3 regions of the Mesorhizobium sp. 113-3-9 genome follow, and region 2 is predicted to be linked to each of the others. Evidence: riboswitches for the same ligand, from Rfam matches in the RefSeq annotation. Region 2 holds a riboswitch; each other region holds the start of a gene.

Region 1 (5,846 bases), 3.8 Mb from region 2:
CCGGCCCCTTTGACCAGCACCCTCATGACCGCTCATGCGCCTCCGGCACCAGCGGTGTGCCGGTCTCGTCCGCCGGCACGTAGAGATCGCCGCCCTCGCGGTATTTCGCCGCCATCGCCGCCATGCCCTCCTTCTGCGCTTCGGCACGAATGTCGTGGGAAATCCGCATCGAGCAGAATTTCGGCCCGCACATCGAGCAGAAATGCGCCAGCTTGTGCGCTTCCTTGGGCAAGGTCTGGTCGTGGAAGGACCGCGCTGTTTCGGGATCGAGCGACAGGTTGAACTGGTCCTCCCAGCGGAACTCGAAGCGCGCGCGGGAAAGGGCGTCATCCCTGACTTTCGCCGCCGGATGCCCCTTCCCTAGGTCGGCGGCGTGTGCTGCGATCTTGTAGGTGATCACGCCAATCTTGACGTCGTTGCGATCGGGAAGGCCGAGATGTTCCTTCGGTGTGACGTAGCAGAGCATGGCGGTGCCGAACCAGCCGATCATGGCGGCGCCGATACCTGAGGTGATGTGGTCGTAACCCGGCGCGATGTCGGTCGTCAGCGGTCCAAGCGTATAGAAAGGCGCCTCGCCGCAGACGGCGAGTTGCTTGTCCATGTTCTCCTTGATCTTGTGCATCGGCACGTGGCCGGGCCCCTCGATCATCACCTGGCAATCCTTGGCCCAGGCGATCTTCGTCAGCTCGCCGAGCGTTTCCAGCTCGGCGAATTGCGCCGCGTCGTTGGCGTCGGCGATCGAGCCGGGACGAAGGCCGTCGCCGAGCGAAAAGGACACGTCATAGGCGCGGCAGATGTCGCAGATTTCGGCGAAATGCTCGTAAAGGAAGCTCTCCCGGTGATGGTGCAGGCACCATTTGGCCATGATCGACCCGCCGCGCGACACGATACCCGTGACCCGGTCGACCGTCAGCGGGATGTAGTGCAGCCGCACGCCTGCGTGGATGGTGAAATAGTCGACGCCCTGTTCGGCCTGTTCGATCAGCGTGTCGCGGTAGACCTCCCAGCTCAGATCCTCGGCGATGCCGTTGACCTTTTCGAGCGCCTGATAGAGAGGCACCGTGCCGATCGGCACCGGCGCATTGCGCACGATCCATTCGCGGATGTTGTGGATGTTGCGGCCGGTCGAGAGGTCCATCACCGTATCGGCGCCCCAGCGGATCGCCCAGACCATCTTTTCGACCTCCTCGGCCATCGAGGAGGTGACCGCCGAGTTGCCGATATTGGCGTTGATCTTGACCAGGAAATTGCGGCCGATGATCATCGGCTCGCTCTCGGGATGATTGATGTTGGCGGGAATGATTGCGCGCCCGCGAGCCACCTCGTCACGCACGAATTCCGGCGTGACGAGGTCGGGGATCGATGCGCCGAAGGCTTCGCCGTCGCGTTGCAGCGTGCCGCGCAGCATCTCGCGGCCGAGGTTCTCGCGGATGGCGACGAACTCCATTTCAGGCGTGATGATGCCGGCGCGGGCATAGGCAAGCTGCGTCACCGCCTTACCTGACCTGGCCCTGAGCGGCCGATTGCGAATGGGAAATTCCGGCGTCAGGCGCTCACCCACCGCGAATCCATTGTCTTCCGGCCGGACATGGCGGCCGTCATAGGCTTCGACATCGCCGCGCGCGGTAATCCATTCATGGCGAAGCCGGGCGAGGCCCTTTTCAATGCTGGTTTCGACTGTCGGGTCGGTATAGGGGCCTGATGGATCGTAGACGATGACGGGCGGCTCGCCGGCCGTTGGATGAACGGAGATTTCGCGCATCGGCACCCTGATCTGCGGGTGGAGGACGCCGGATTTGTGGATTTTCCGCGAGGCGGGCAGTGGTCCCGTCGACACGGCGGGGGTGAGGGCATTCATCGTGAGGCTCCTTTGCTCATGCATTGGAGACCCAGTTCTGTGCCGGAAGGATGAAAAGACGCTTTGGTCGGCCTGCCGAAACAGGACCTCGGGCGTAAACTCCCGCAAAGCGCTTGCACCGTCCCTACGCCAGTATGAACTGGATCAGGTTCAACGGGTCACTGCGCCGCGAAAGCCAGCAGTATCTCAGCCCCTTGCCGGGACTCCCCTGGTGAATGCATCGAATTGAACGGCCCGTCGCTATTTTGTCAAGCGCATTCGTCCCGCAGCGGTGATCGGCAACCAAACAAACCCAGCGGAAAAGCATGGTAGTATCGAGAGCAAGTCACGCTCCAGAGGAGCGGTGAAGCGCCCCCAATAAGGCGAGCCCTCATGCGGATTTCGGTGCCTTTTCCAGCACGGTGTTTTCGGGGCTTTCCGGAACGACGCTGCTGCCGCCCAGTTGGGTGAGATTGCTATAGAGGTCTGTCTTGCTCGTCGTCGGCAATCCTTCCCCTTCGGCTAGACGCCCCGTTTGTTTCCCCAGAGCAGAACATGAAGCTGCGGCAGTACACGCGCCTCGAACCACCTGTCACGGGTCACTTTTTCAACCAGCCATTCCATGCGCCTCATCACACCGGCCATGTCGATGAACCCGTCTTCGTTGCCGGGACGCGGCGGCGTGTGATTGCCGGGCTGCAGATAGACGGGTAATTGCGGGTAGCGCGCCGCGGCGTCTTTGGCATAGGCATAGTCATCTTCGTCGAAGACGACGAGCTTGAGCGCCGTCTGCGGCTTATCCTGCGCCGCCTCTAAGCAGGCGTCGAACGCGGCCCAATCTGTCGTCATTTCACTTGAGGGCGGCTTGGGGCTGAGTACCAGCACGTCGAGATCCGCGAACCATTGCTTAGACACCGAACCTTGGGTTTCCAATGCAAAACGGTAGCCCTCACCATGCCCGCGGTCGATCAACTGGCCAAGCGGCTGGATGGCCGGATTGCCGCCCGACAGCGATACCATCACGGGCTGACCGCCGGAAAGTGCAATGACCTTTTGCCAAACCGCGTCGGAAGACATCATCTCCCAATCATGGCGGAAGCGACGGTCCACCGCATGCAGGCTGTCGCACCAGGAACAGCGATAATCGCACCCGCCGGTTCTTACGAACACCGTCGGCAAGCCGATCAGCACGCCTTCGCCCTGAATGGTCGGCCCAAAAATCTCGCTCACCCGGATTCCGGGATGCAACGCGCAAGTCATGGTCGGTATTCCGCCCAGGTTTTCGGCGTCTCGCTCACCCGCACGGCGGAGGTTTCGGGTAGCCGCACCTTGCACCAGTCGTAGAAGTGCCTGGCCAGACATTCCGCTGTGGCATGGTCATGCCCCAGCACGTCGTTAAGATGCCGATGGTCGAACGTCCCATCGATGTAGTGCTTGAACGCCGCCAGATCTTGGTAGTCGCGCACAAAGCCGTGTTCGTCCAGTTCGCCACCTGAAAGCTCCACTACGACGATGTAGTTGTGGCCGTGCAGACGTGCGCACTGATGATCTGGTGGCAAGGAGGTGAGCTGATGCGAGGCCGAGAAGTGGAACTCTTTGGTAATGCGGAACATCACGCGCTCCTTGTCTGGATAGCGTGGAGCCAGAAGTCTGCGTCCTCATAATCTGTCGGGTCGGTGATGCCGGCCAGATCGAATGCTTCGCGCCGTTCGACGCATGTCCCGCAGCGACCGCAATGACGTGCACCGCCCTTGTAGCAGGACCACGTCGCCTCGAACGGTGTGGCGTACTTTGCCCCCTCGCTGACGATGTCGGCCTTCGACATATTCACATACGGAGCGTACAGGCGGATATCGGCGTAGCCTGCGAGGGCATGGTTCTGCATCGTCTGAAAGGCGTCGATAAAAGCGGGCCGGCAATCGGGATAGATGAAATGATCTCCGCCGTGGACGGCAGTGGCCACCGCATCGGCCTTCTTCGCGGCGGCAACCCCGAAGGCGATGGCCAGCATGATGGCGTTCCTATTCGGCACCACCGTGATCCTCATGGAGTCTTCGGCATAGTGCCCGTCGGGCACGTCCACATTATCAGTCAGCGCCGAGCCGCTCAGGTTCCGGCCAACATCGCGGATATCGACGATCTGGTGCGGAACAGCCAGCCGCTTGGCGCAGATAGCGGCAAAGCCGAGTTCCTTTTTGTGCCTCTGGCCGTAATCGAACGAAAGCAGGCCAATGAGTTTCTGCTCGGTCGCCACCTTGTGAGCGAGCGAAACAGAGTCCAATCCGCCGGAGCAGATGACGAGGGCTTTCATGGTTTGAATCCTTGTTTTGACCGGGTAAGGCTGCGACCGGAGATTTCTCTGCGTTCCCACTACTCCACGGAGCCGGTTTTGTGAATGGGGTGGACGCGATTGAGCGCACGTACCTTGTTGTCAGCGTCCCCAAGATGACTTGCACGCGACTTGTCGCGTATCTTCGACCGCTGGGGTGCTGACGCCGGCACTGCGTATATAGGCGTATAGATGATGCAGAAATCACTGCCGTGGCGCAGCAGCATTCCCGACACACCTTCGGCTTGTCCGGTTTGCCCCAGAACTTGACGTCCCGAGTTTCGGCGCTAACGCAAGGGTCGACCGGCAGTCCCAGGGAAAGGCTTCTGCCGCGTGCTTTGCCGTTTTCTGGTCTGCGCATAGATCGCCTCGAGCCGCCCGCGCTTCGTCATTGGTCAGAGCCGGGAATTCCTTTCCGAGGGCGCGGCTCGATAGGGGCCACCATTCTGGTTAAGGAAACGGAAGAGCAGATCGATCAGCCGCTTGGGCGTGTCGATAAAGGCATTCACCTGTTGCCGGAATTGATCGTAGCGCTGCAGAAAAGCTGTTTCGTAAGGAAGGTACCGTTCGATCGTCCGCCGAAGGCAGGCATAAAGAAATTCGGCGTGCGGGGTTGCATCGAAGTATCGGTAGAAATCCCCGGTGTCATTCAGCACCCGGACGTTGAATTGCGGCGTCGGTTCCCATTCGACCAATGGCAGAAGGCGCTTCGAATTGCTCTCCAGCACGCGCCTGTACTCGTCGATCTGGTCCAGGATCGCGGCCGAGACGGGAAACACCACTCCCGGCGATTGAAGCTGTGCATGGCAAGGACGTGGTGGATCAGGTAGCGGTGAATGCGGCCGTTTCCGTCCTCGAACGGATGGATGTAGACAAAGCCGAAGGCGAAGATTGCGGCGGCGACGACTGCATCAAGGTTTTGCGCTGGGCCTTGATCGAACGCAATTCCAGAAACAACTTTCTGAAGGGCGTCGCAAGGCAAGACATTGTCGGCGCTGATCGTCGCCCCAACTGATCCAAGCATCGGTTCCTGCTTGGGTCCAGCGCCCTAGGCGACGCCATGGTCGGCGAGCGCTCTGGCTGACCTTAATCCATTACCCAAGAATCACAGGGTTCCATTGCGCTGATCGAGACGGCTTTCTAGCCCTATCCATGCCATGGATGCGTTCCATCCAAACAACCAAGTTTACGGACCTGTCATGATGCTGCATAGCGAAATACCGGCAGGCACCGATCGATCACTCCACTTCCTTGATCATTAGATGAGCCCGCCAAAAGATTCCATTAGAAGGAGAACTGTGGATGCCCCTGTGCCAGTGGATGCCCTGCTGTTCGGCGGAACTCTGAGGGGTCCTTACGCCACACCGTGTTGTAGAGACCGCATACCTGAACAGCAGGTGCCTGAGAACGATGGCGCTTGCAGTAGAAAGTACTAGCCCATTGCAACATTACCCCACCCTGCCTGTCCACTAGCAAAGCGAAATCATGAAATTCGGGTCAAGCGGCGTTCGAGGTTTGGCTTCGGAATTGGTCGGCAAGGCCAGCGGACTTTATACCGAAGCTTTCGCTTGGCGTTTGATTTCCAGCCGGGTTCAGCCGAATAGTTCAGTCTTCATAGGCCGCGACCTACGTGACAGCAGTCAGGCGATAGCCAACAATTGCATGGCGGCGTTGGCCGCA
Region 2 (5,846 bases):
CTTACCGCAACCACGGCACCCATGCCGAAGCCATCGAGATCAATTTCGATCCGGCCGTGATCAGCTATCGCACACTGTTGGAGCGCTTTTTCCAGATCCACGATCCGACGACGCGAAACCGCCAGGGCAACGATGTCGGGATGAGCTACCGCTCCGCGATCTACTATACCAGCGACGAGCAAAAGCGCGTCGCCGAAGACACCATTGAAGACGTCGATGCGTCCGGCCTGTGGCCCGGCAAGGTCGTTACCGAAGTCGCACCTGCTGGTGCCTTCTGGGAGGCCGAGCCCGAGCATCAGGATTATCTGGAGAAATATCCCAACGGCTATACCTGCCATTTCGTGAGGCCAGGCTGGAAGCTGCCGGTTCGTGAGAAGGCCGTCTCATAGGTTTACGGATAGGCTTTCGCGCGGCATGGGGCTATAATTGCTTCGCCGATTGCCGCGCGACCAGCCATCGCGTGGCGATTGACGGGCGGTGGCATTTACCGAAGTTGCGCGGGCTGATCTGACGGGGGTGAGCATGAAGAAGATCTATCGGAAGCCAGTCCTGGTGAAAAAGGGCCGCCTTTCAGACGTCACCGCCTTGATACCGCCTTCGCAAATCAAGGCCACCTGATCGACAGCCTTCATTGGCAAGTGCGGTCGGCCCGCTCGAAAAGGCCTGGCTCGACCGCCGTTTAAATGGGGTGACCGGCTTGACGGGCGCTTTGAGAGGGTGCTGCTTTTGAGCCCGCAGACCGGGCAAGACCGGCTTTCGGCCGTGTTCATACTCGACGTCAACCACTATACCGGGCCGCTGCTGGCAGGGTGGCTTGAAGCAGGCCATCACATCGGTGCGATTGTTGTGCCGGGGTTGCGTCGGCGCCCAAAGCACTTCAGCACAGGCAATTTACGCCGAAGACTGAAACGCAGATTGCTGCTCAGACGCTATATCGGCGACACGCCGGCAAGACTGATCGAATTCGGGCGACCTTATGATTGGGACACGCTCGGCAAGCAATTGTCGCAGGTCGAGGCCGCTGTGTTGATCTGCTATGCTTTCCCCACATTGGTCCCGCCGCAATTGCTGAGCATCTTTCCCAAGGGCGGGCTCAATCTTCACCCGGCGCTGCTGCCCAACTATCGGGGCCCGCATCCTCTCCACCGCCTGGCGGTGGACGGCCAGCATGCCGTTCATGGCGGTGTGACGCTGCATAAGATGTCCGCCGCCTTCGACGACGGCGACATCCTTGGGCAGGTGTCGTTTTCGGAAACAGACTGGGCGTCGCGGCGGGCCTTGATCGACGGCTTGGCAAGCGCGATGTGCACGCTGGTGAGCGAGGTGGCGCCGGCCTACTGCAAGGGCAGCCTTTCGGGGACACGGCAGCCGGCCGGCGATTTCATCTGGGCGCGGCTTGAATCTGCCCACACGATGATCTCGCCGGCCATGTCGATCGAGCATGTCGATCGGTTGTGGCACGTGCTGGGCAATATTCCAGGGATCTATCTCGATGTCGCCGGCCACAAGGTCAGGCTGGGGTTCCAGATCGAACGGCTAGGGTCGCCGACCGGACAAGTGCCGGTGGCACGATGGGGCACCGTGGAGTTCGATCTTGCCGATGGCAGGGTCCGGTATCTGGCCTATGGCCACCTGCTCAAACGGCTCTTGAAATTGCGCGACGCTTTCGCGCGCTCTCAAGTCAGAAGTCGGGTCCTGAAATAGCGGTCAGCGAGAAACGACTCGAGCAAGGGACTTGCCGAAAGCAGACCACCCCGTTCATCAAGACCGGTAAACGCGGAAAAGTCGCGGCGCTTGCGCTCCGCGACTTTCCTGGCTGCGATCGAAATTACTTGCCGCAGTTGTTGTCGTTCACCGTCGGTGCGGTTGCGTTGCCGTTGGCGTCGCTCTGCGCGCCCTGGGGATTGGTCGGGCAGTTCTTATCCGCATTGGAATTCATGTCGCCCGGCGCGGTGGTGGTGCTGTTGGTCGCCGCCGGATCAACCGTATTGGGTGAGGCCGGCGTGCTGGGGTCCACTGTGATTGACTGGCCGCTGCCGCCCGACCCGTCCGTGCCGTTTGCGCTATTGCTTTGCGCCATCGCGGATGTGGCAAGAGCAACGGTGAACGCCGAAGCTGCGAGGATTTTCATGAACATGGTTCTGTCTCCATTTCTGTGAACTCGTCGCGTTGCGACTGGTGGGTCAACCTCGCGGCTTGGCGAAGGTTCCCGATAAAATTCGCGCGGGGAGGACCCTCCGGCGTCCATCCCGTGATCAGATCTGGTGCAATGTTTTTGGCCCATTGCGCCGAAAAAACAGCTTCCCCTTCAGTTCGAATGGTGCTTTAACGCGTCCATCCACAGGGGTGCTCCGTACGGTCGGGGCTGAGACGGGGGCGGCAAGCCCACAGACCCTAGAAGCTGATCTGGGTAATACCAGCGGAGCGAGGCGGGCGATGTTTTCAGGCGCACAGATTTCCCTATATCCCATGGCTGACGATTTCGTCGGTGTCATCCTTGGTGCGCTCGGCGCACTCGATCCCTACCGGGACAGGCTCAGGATCGAGACCGACGACATTTCGACCTTGCTGGTCGGACCACCCGAGGTGTTGTTCCCGGCGCTGCGCGATCTGTTCGTGGCGGCGGCGCGGACCGGCAAGCATTGCGTGCTGTCGGCGGCCATTTCGCGCGGCTGCCCGGGTGAGCCGGACGATCCGATCTGCCGCTCCGACGCGTTTGGCGGACCTGTCGGGCCGCTCGGCCCACGCAAGGAAGCCGCCATCGCCGCGGTGCGCGATGCTGCTGCCACCGGCCAGCCGGCGGCGGCGCAATTCTCGCTCTATGTGATGGGCACCGGCGACCACATGGACGAGATCTATGGCTGCATCGATTTCCTGAAGCAGTCCGGAGTCTACGATCGCTCCAAGAACTTCTGCACCAAATTGCGCGGCGACACGGGCGCGATCTTTTCAGCACTGAACGAGGCCTTCTGCCGCTTCGGGCCGGGTGCCGGCCACGTAACCCTCGACGTCACGGTTTCGGCCAACAGCCCGTCGGCTGTCTAAGCCGGCCGCGCTTTCGCGCGACCCCGTCAAAGGTTATGCCCGTGGTCTCATCATCAGTGCCGCGCCCGCTCGCGGAGTCCCTTGCCAAGGCAGTACCCGCCGTCATCTCGGTCGGGTTGCTGCTCGTGGCGTGGCAACTCTACGCTACCTATTCCGGTATCAAGCCGACGATCCTGCCTGCGCCGTCACGCGTCTTCGAACAGGCGATGCTCAATCGCGGGGCGCTGGTCGACAACGCTATTCCGACCATCCGCGCCACGCTGATCGGCTTTGCCTGTTCGCTCAGTGCCGCCTTTCTGCTGTCCATGCTGGTCGATTTCTTCCAGCCGCTGCGGCGCGCGCTGTTTCCTGTCTTCATCATCAGCCAGACCTTGCCGCTGGTGGCGATCGCGCCGCTGGTGGTGCTGTGGTTCGGCTTCGGGCTGGCCCCGAAGATCATGCTGGTCGCGCTGGTCACCTTCTTTCCCATGCTGGTGGCTCTGGTGCAGGGCTACGAGGCGACCGAGACCGAGATCGGCCAGATGCTGCGCGCCATGGGAGCAGGGCGCTGGCGCGTCTTCTTGCTGGCGCGGCTGCCTTCGGCGCTGCCCTATTTCTTCGCGGGCCTGCGGATCTCCATCACCTATGCGGTGGTCGGCGCCATCTTCGCCGAATATGCGGGTGCGGCGAAAGGGCTGGGCATCTACATGCTCAACGCCAAGAACAATTTCCGCCCCGACCTTGTGCTGGCCGCCGTCGGTGTCAGCGCCGCGCTGACGCTTGTCCTGTTCGGGCTGACGGCGCTCTTGCAGCGCTTTGCCATGCCCTGGGAACGGGCCGGTCGGCAGCCGGCGGGGAAGGGCGCGCGGAGATGAGCCGGCTCGAATTGCGGCATGTGCGCAAGGCATTCGGTGGGCTCGACGTGCTCGCCGATATTTCGCTCAGCGTTGGCGCCGGCGAATTCGTCTCCATCCTTGGGCCTTCGGGTGCCGGCAAGTCGACGCTGTTCCAGCTCCTGACGGGTGCCGAGCATGGCGAGGGCGACATGTTGTTCGACGGCGCGCCGCTCGACGATCATGGCAGGCATTTTGCCTTCATGCCGCAGCGCGACGCGCTGATGCCGTGGCGGCGCATCATCGACAACACGACGCTCGGGCTGGAAGTGCAAGGCACCAGGCGCAAGGTGGCGCGGGCTCGCGTCGCGCCGCTGTTTGCCGAGTTCGGGCTTGCCGGCTTCGAGCGGCATTTTCCGGCACAGCTTTCGGGCGGCATGCGCCAGCGCGCGGCGCTTTTGCGCACGGTGGTGCAGGAGCGCGACATGCTTCTGCTGGACGAGCCGTTCGGCGCGCTCGACGCGCTGACCCGCGCGGCCATGCAGCGCTGGCTCGAGCAGATGTGGCGGCACCATCGCTGGACGGCGTTGCTGATCACGCACGATGTGCGTGAGGCCGTGTTCCTGTCCGACCGCATCTATGTGCTGTCGGCGCGCCCGGCCCGTGTGCTGCGTGAAATCAGGGTGCCGCTGCCGCGCCCGCGCGATCCGGCCGGTGCTGCCGCGCGACAGGCCGGCGCACTCGAGGCCGAGATCCTCGACATCTTGCTCAACCCTCAACCATCCAAAGGACACGACCATGACTGAATTGACGCGCCGGCAGGCTTTGCTGCTCACCCTTGCCAGCGGTCTTCCGCTGGTCGCGGGATCGAGCCGCTCCTTCGCGGCAACGCAAAAAGTCTCTGTCGCGCTGGACTGGACCGTCAACACCAACCACGTCGGGCTGTTCGTCGCCCGCGACAAGGGATTTTACCGCGAGGCCGGCCTCGAGGTCGACATCCTGCCCTACAGCGACACCGGCGCCGGCACGCTGGTCGCCAACCGCGTTGCCGATTTCGGCATCAACGGCACCATCAGCCTCTTCACCCAGAGGACCGCCGGTGCCGACTTGAAGGCGGTCTATGCGGTGGTGCAGGCCGAAACCGGCCGGGTGGTCTTCAATGCGGTGCGCAGCGAGATCAAAAGCCCGAGGGACCTCGACGGCCTGACCTATGGCGGTTTCGGCAGCGCCTGGGAAAATGCGCTGATCTCGACCATCATCCGCCATGACGGCGGCAAGGGCAATTTCGAGACGGTGACGCTCGGCACCTCCGCCTATGAGGCGCTGGCCAATGGCTCGGTCGACTTCACGCTGGAGGTCGCGACCTGGGAAGGCGTCGAGGCCGAACTCAAAGGCGTCAAGCAGCGCAGCTTCGTCTATGCCGACTACGGCGTCCCCGACGAGCACACGACACTGATCTCGTCGAGCGAAGCGTATCTTAAAGCAAACCCGGCATTGGCATCGGCCTTCGTCGAGGCAACGCGGCGCGGTTATCAGTTCACCGTCGATCATCCGGAAGAAGCCGCCGTGCTGCTGATCGCCGCCAACAAGGATGCCCTGACCAATCCGTTCTTGATCAAGGCGTCGCTGAAAGTGCTGATCGACGGACACTATCTGCGCGCGGAAAACGGTGCCATCGGTACGATGGACCCGGCCAAGATGGACGCGATCGGCGGCTATCTCTTCACTGCGGGCATTTTGCACGACGCCGACGGCAAGGTTCTGACGCAACGTCCGGATTTCGCCAGGTATTTCGCAAATTCATATCTGGGTTGAGGCTGGATGCGCGTCACCGGTGGCGCTCGGTGAGCTACGTCGGTTTGGCGTCGGGGCGCATCTTTCTCCAGCCTTCCGGTCGATCCCGTCAATCCTGATCCGGTCTTGCCGGTTAACCGCCCGGCAATGGTTGCATGCAATGGTCCCGCCGAGGGGATCATCGGGGTGTTTGCC
Region 3 (5,846 bases), 2.0 Mb from region 2:
CACCAGGTCACGCCATTCCTCGAAATGGCCAAAACCCTTGTCCAGCCTGCGGGTCTGGCCACGGTCGAGCCAGACAGTGGCGCGCGACACGCGTTCGAGGAAGCGGCGGTCGTGCGAGATGACGATGAGCGCCGAAGAGGTGCGGACAAGCTCTTCTTCGAGCCATTCGATGACGGACAGGTCAAGATGGTTGGTCGGCTCATCAAGTAGCAGAATGTCGGGTTCCGGCGCCATGACGCGGGCCAGGGCGGCGCGCCTGGCCTCGCCACCCGAGAGGTCGCCCGGCCGCTCTTCGCCCGACAAGCCAAGATGCTCCATCAGATAGGAGGCGCGATAGGGATCGTCGGCAGGCCCGAGGCCCGCCTCGACATAGCCGCGAACGGTGGCGAAGCCCTCCATGTCGGGCATCTGTGGGAGGTAGCGGACCGTCGCCGAGGGTTGGCGGAAGACTTCGCCGTCCTGCGGCTCGATCAGGCCGGCGGCGATCTTGAGCAGCGTCGACTTGCCGGAGCCATTGCGGCCGACCAGCGCGATCTTGTCGCCGGCCGAAGCGGTCAAGGCGGCGCCGTCGAGCAGCGGCGTACCGCCGAAGGTCAGTTTTATCCCGTCGAGATTGAGAAGAGGCGGGGCCATGTCAGCTTTCGGGCAAAGGATAGGGATGGGCGAGCAGCAGCGCGCGGCCATGGCCGAGCGCGATTTCGAGGCGGCCCCCGGTCTTGTCGAACTTGACCTCGTTGGAGATGGTCAGTGATGAGCCGAAGGCCACCTCGACCTGATTCAGCGGCCATTTGGCACCGGCAACGGTCAGGCCGGCAAGTTCGGAAAAGCCGAGGATCGAAAACAGCGTGCCGTCGGCATAGTCGAACCCGGCCGTTCCCAACAGCAGCGGGACACCTTCCTGGGCACCGCTGGTCAGCAGCACCTCCGTTCCGGCCTCGGCTAGGCGCAGGGCGAGCGCCAGATGCAGGAAGGCATGGTCGGCGCGCTTGCCGCCGAACGCGCCCGCCAACACAAGGCGGGTCGCTCCGCGCTCAAGGGCTGCCGCGATCGCCAGTTCCCCGTCGGTCTTGTCTTTTTCCGCCGGGAAGGTCTGGCGTGGCACCGCGGCGAGGTCGGCGGGCAGGTCGGCCGGCACCGAATCGAAATCACCCACCCACAGTTCCGGCACAAGGCCGAGCAGCCTGGCATGGCCGATGCCGGCGTCGGCGGCGATCACGCGCGAGCCCTCGACCTGGCGGTCGAGCCGGGGCGTGCGGATGAGATCGCCGCCAAGCAGGATGGTGAATGTGCTCATATCCGGTGGCCTGTACCAGCCCGGCAGCGGAAACGGAAGGCGGCAAACTCCCACTTGCGTGGTTCCTCGGCCGGGCCTATGTGTCGAAACGCTCTAACGGGGTGCCGGCTGCGATCTTTCGCGGACCGGCTGAGAGGCAGTCTCGCCAACCCGCTGAACCTGATCCGGTTTGTACCGGCGGAGGGATTAGACGTTTCGGACAGTCCGACGCCTCAATTCCTTGTCACGCGAACGAAGGAGGCGCCGATGCGCACGCTTTTATACTCTCTTGTCTCAGCCATGGTTGTTGCGCTGTCGGGGCCGGCCTTGGCCAAGGACAAGCTCACCGTCTACACCTATGAGAGCTTTACCGCCGACTGGGGTCCAGGTCCCGTGGTGAAGAAGGAATTCGAGGCCGAATGCGGCTGCGATGTCGAGTTCGTCTCGGTTGCCGATGGCGTGGCGCTGCTCAACCGCGTCAAGCTCGAAGGCGCATCGACCAAGGCCGACATCGTGCTCGGCCTCGACACCAATCTCACCGCCGATGCCAAGGCCAGCGGGTTGTTCGCGCCGCATGGCGCGGTGAACGACGTTAATGTGCCGGGCGGCTGGAGCGACGATACTTTCGTTCCGTTCGACTACGGCTATTTCGCTGTCGTTTACGATACCGAGAAGCTGAAGACGCCGCCGAAGAGCTTGAAGGACCTGGTCGAAGGCAGCGCCGACGACAAGATCGTCATCCAGGATCCGCGCACCTCGACGCCGGGCCTCGGCCTGTTGCTGTGGGTGAAGTCGGTCTATGGCGACAAGGCGCCGGAGGCCTGGGCCAAGCTCAAGGCCAAGGTGCTGACCGTGACGCCCGGCTGGAGCGAGGCCTATGGCCTGTTCACCAAGGGCGAAGCGCCGATGGTGCTGTCCTATACGACGTCACCGGCCTACCACATGGTCGCCGAGAACACGCAGCGCTACCAGGCGGCTTCCTTCGAAGAGGGCGAATACCTGCAGATCGAGGTCGCCGGCATCACCACGACCGGAGCCAAGAATCCGCTGGCGGCAAAGTTCATCGCCTTCATGACCGGACCGAAATTCCAGGATGCGATCCCCGAGACCAACTGGATGTTCCCGGCCGGCAAGACCGACAAGCCGCTCAACCCGGCCTTCGACAAGCTTGTCAAGCCGACCAAGACCTTGCTGTTCAGCCCGGAAGAGGTCGCGGCCAACCGCAAGGCCTGGGTCGATGAATGGCTGGCGGTGATGAGCAAGTAGATTGGCCGTATGATCGAAAGATGATTGCTCTACGGCGCCCCCCTCTGTCCTACCGGACATCTCCCCCACAAGGGGGGAGATCGGATGCTATCGGTGATTTCGCCAATCGCCGACGCGGCGGGTATGAGCGAGGCGCGGAAACTGCCTATCTCCCCCCTCGTGGGGGAGATGTCCGGCAGGACAGAGGGGGGCGCGAAGGAACGCGACGCTCGCTAGAGGCATTCTGGGCGATCCAGCGTGCAACGCGCTGACTCCCGCATCACCGCCGGCATCATCGCGCTCGCCGCGATCACGCTGCTGATCGGTGGCGCGTTTGCCGGCTTGCTCATCGAAGGCGCCCATGATTTCTCGGGCGCCTGGGCGGCCTTCGATCCCTATCTCCTTCGCGTCGTGCGCTTCACGCTCTGGCAGGCAATCCTTTCGACGCTGCTTTCGGTCATTCCGGCACTCTTCGTCGCACGCGCCCTGTCGCGGCATCCGCGCTTCTTTGGCCGCGCCTTCATCCTGCAGCTCTTTGCCGTGCCGCTGGCGCTGCCGGCGATCGTCGCGGCGCTCGGCATCCTGGCGCTCTACGGTCGCGCCGGCTACTTCGCCGGGCTGTTCAGCGCGATTGGCGGCAGGGGCTGGCCTGGCATTTACGGCCTGTCCGGCATTCTCGTCGCCCATGTCTTTTTCAATCTACCGCTCAGCGTGCGACTGTTGCTCGAGGCGCTGCAGACCATTCCCGCCGACCAGTGGCGGCTGGCGAGCCAGCTCGGCATGGGCGCGCGGCCGGCGTTCCGGCTGATCGAATGGCCGACGTTGCGCGCGGCTCTGCCTGGCGTCGCCGGGCTGGTCTTCATGCTCTGCATCACCTCCTTCACCATCGTGCTGACACTCGGCGGCGGGCCGGCCGCCACGACGCTGGAGGTCGGCATCTATCAGGCGCTGCGCTTCGATTTCGATCCCGCGCGCGCGGTCGCCCTGACATTGCTGCAGATCGCCTTGACGTTCATCGTGGTCCTGGCGCTGACGCGGCTTGGCGCCAATGTGGTCGGCGACACCAACCTGCCGGTCGCGCCGCGCCGCTATCTCTCCGTCAACGGGACCGAGGCGTCGCTCAACGCCGTGCTCATCGTGTTGGCACTGCTGTTCGTTGTCGGGCCGATGGCTGCGACCGTGGTCGCCGGTTTGGGCGCCGATCTCGGCCGGCTCGCCGGCGAGGCCACCGTCCGGCAAGCAACGCTGACCAGCGCCGTGCTCGCCTTCCTGTCGGCGCTGCTTTCGGTGATGCTGTCGCTGGCGCTCACCATGGCGCGGCGAGCGCTGGCGCTGGGCCGCCGTGCCGGGCCAAGGACATTGCTTGAGCATGCAACCGACACCGGCGCGGGGTTCGTCCTGGTCGTGCCGCCCATCGTCATCGGCGCCGGCTGGTTCCTGTTGCTGCGCCATGCCGGCGATGTCTTCGCCATCGCCCCGGTGATGGTTGTCACCGTCAATGCTGTCATGGCGATGCCGTTCGCGCTGCGCGCCGTCCGTCCCGCCTATGACGCGGCGAGCGAGCGTCACGAACGGCTCTGCGCACAGCTTGGTATTGCCGGCTGGGCGAGGCTGCGGCTGGTCGACTGGCCATCACTGCGGCGCCCGCTCGCCACCGCTTTTGCTTTCGCCATGGCGCTGTCGCTCGGCGATCTCGGCGTGATCGCGCTGTTCGGCAGTGATTCCGTGCAGACCTTGCCCTACCTTCTCCTGGCGCGCATGGGCAGCTACCGCACCGAGGACGCCGCCGGCCTGGCGCTGTTGCTTGGCCTCGTCTGCCTCGCATTGGTGTTGGCCGCGGATTGGCTCGGCAGGGAAAAGGTCGGCAATGTCTGATGGGGCGATGGACAGGAAGGGCGTTCCGGTGCGGCTGGACGAGGTTTCGTTCAGCTATGGCGAGGCCCCGCTCGTCTTCGATGTCGCGTTTGCCGCGGCGGAAATCACTGCCATCATGGGGCCGAGCGGTTCGGGCAAGTCGACGCTGCTCAACCTCATCGCCGGGTTCGAGACGCCATTGTCGGGCCGCGTGCTGATTGGCGGGGCCGATGTCGGCGCCGCGCCACCGGCCCAACGGCCAGTGTCGATGGTGTTCCAGGAAAACAACCTTTTCGCCCATCTTTCCGTCGAGCAGAATGTCGGGCTCGGGCGCTCGCCATCGCTGCGGCTGACCGAAGCGGACCGTGCTGATATCGCCAGGGCGCTTGCCCGCACAGGCCTTGCTGGCAAGGAAAAACGCTTGCCGCGCGAACTCTCCGGCGGCGAGCGCCAGCGTGTTGCCCTGGCCCGCGTGCTGGTGCGCGATCGCCCGGTGCTTCTGCTCGACGAACCCTTCGCTTCGCTGGGGCCAGCCCTGCGCGACGACATGCTCGATCTGGTTGCCGGCGTGCATGCGGAGCGCGGCATGACGGTACTGTTCGTCACGCACCAGCCGGAGGACGCCCGCCGAATCAGCCAGAATGTGGTGTTTCTGGACAATGGCACCGTGGCGGCCACCGGCAGCGCGGACGATTTCTTTGCCGGGGCTGGTCCCGACGCCTTCCGGCGCTATATCGGTGCCAGTGCCGGGAATGCCGTATCACGAGATATTGCCCGGAAGCGGACATAATTTACGGTCAAACCGGCCTCAGGCGATGGGGCGCTTGCTTGCCATGGCAGAAGTAGTGTGGCTAGGTCCGCCCTACTGGTCCGGCACAAGCCGTGATTTGCCTACAGCATCCGCCGCACGCCCCGAGGGACGCGCGACGGATGCTGTAGAAGTTTGTTTTTTGCGCATGACAGGTTCCGGAGATCGCCCCCGATTTTCGTGGTCATGCGCCGGGACCTGAAAGGAAGCCGTTCTGGCGATCGGCGTTGACAAGCTGCGAATGAATCCACTGGCGCGCTTTCTGGCGCTGGCCGGCTTTGCCGTGGCGCTTGCAAGCTGCCAGATGTTCACGCCTCCGGAGGTCCAGGAATCCGGCTTTCAGCCGTCCGACAAGCCGATCACGGTCGACAATGTCGCCGCCAACAACAAACTCGCGGAACTCGCCAAGGCGCAGCATCCGCGCATCCTGGCCACCTATGGCGGCGAGTATTCCGATCCCAAGCTCGAGCGCATGGTCGCCAAGGTGGTCGGCAACCTTACCGTTGTGTCGGCGAATCCGACCCAGACCTACCGCATCACCATCCTCAACTCGCCCAACGTCAACGCCTTCGCGCTGCCGGGCGGCTATCTCTACATCACGCGCGGGCTGCTGGCGCTTGCCAATGATTCGTCCGAGCTCGCCGCCGTCATCGCGCATGAGATGGG

The links. Region 2 has a riboswitch for thiamine pyrophosphate ahead of MesoLj_RS17295 (Ykof family thiamine-binding protein). Riboswitches for the same ligand answer to the same signal wherever they lie in the genome.
Region 1: another riboswitch for thiamine pyrophosphate. It lies ahead of thiC (phosphomethylpyrimidine synthase ThiC); the one in region 2 lies ahead of MesoLj_RS17295 (Ykof family thiamine-binding protein).
Region 3: another riboswitch for thiamine pyrophosphate. It lies ahead of thiB (thiamine ABC transporter substrate binding subunit); the one in region 2 lies ahead of MesoLj_RS17295 (Ykof family thiamine-binding protein).

Annotation. Positions count from the first base shown of each region.
Region 1 is NZ_AP023246.1:7,383,801-7,389,646, reverse strand. It holds gene thiO (glycine oxidase ThiO) at 1-26, opposite strand, end outside; gene thiC (phosphomethylpyrimidine synthase ThiC) at 23-1,858, opposite strand; TPP riboswitch at 1,962-2,078, opposite strand; gene queE (7-carboxy-7-deazaguanine synthase QueE) at 2,360-3,097, opposite strand; gene queD (6-carboxytetrahydropterin synthase QueD) at 3,094-3,450, opposite strand; gene queC (7-cyano-7-deazaguanine synthase QueC) at 3,450-4,148, opposite strand; gene MesoLj_RS36790 (hypothetical protein) at 4,562-4,822, opposite strand; gene MesoLj_RS36785 (Fic family protein) at 4,816-5,058, opposite strand; gene MesoLj_RS36780 (hypothetical protein) at 4,966-5,181, shown strand; gene MesoLj_RS35250 (phosphomannomutase) at 5,652-5,846, shown strand, end outside.
Region 2 is NZ_AP023246.1:3,546,312-3,552,157, forward strand. It holds gene msrA (peptide-methionine (S)-S-oxide reductase MsrA) at 1-389, shown strand, start outside; gene MesoLj_RS17285 (formyltransferase family protein) at 916-1,704, shown strand; gene MesoLj_RS17290 (hypothetical protein) at 1,829-2,137, opposite strand; TPP riboswitch at 2,333-2,446, shown strand; gene MesoLj_RS17295 (Ykof family thiamine-binding protein) at 2,437-3,045, shown strand; gene MesoLj_RS17300 (ABC transporter permease) at 3,081-3,899, shown strand; gene MesoLj_RS17305 (ABC transporter ATP-binding protein) at 3,896-4,663, shown strand; gene MesoLj_RS17310 (ABC transporter substrate-binding protein) at 4,656-5,672, shown strand.
Region 3 is NZ_AP023246.1:1,512,621-1,518,466, forward strand. It holds gene MesoLj_RS07310 (ABC-F family ATP-binding cassette domain-containing protein) at 1-633, opposite strand, end outside; gene MesoLj_RS07315 (thiamine diphosphokinase) at 635-1,294, opposite strand; TPP riboswitch at 1,382-1,497, shown strand; gene thiB (thiamine ABC transporter substrate binding subunit) at 1,541-2,539, shown strand; gene thiP (thiamine/thiamine pyrophosphate ABC transporter permease) at 2,777-4,393, shown strand; gene thiQ (thiamine ABC transporter ATP-binding protein) at 4,386-5,162, shown strand; gene MesoLj_RS07335 (M48 family metalloprotease) at 5,422-5,846, shown strand, end outside.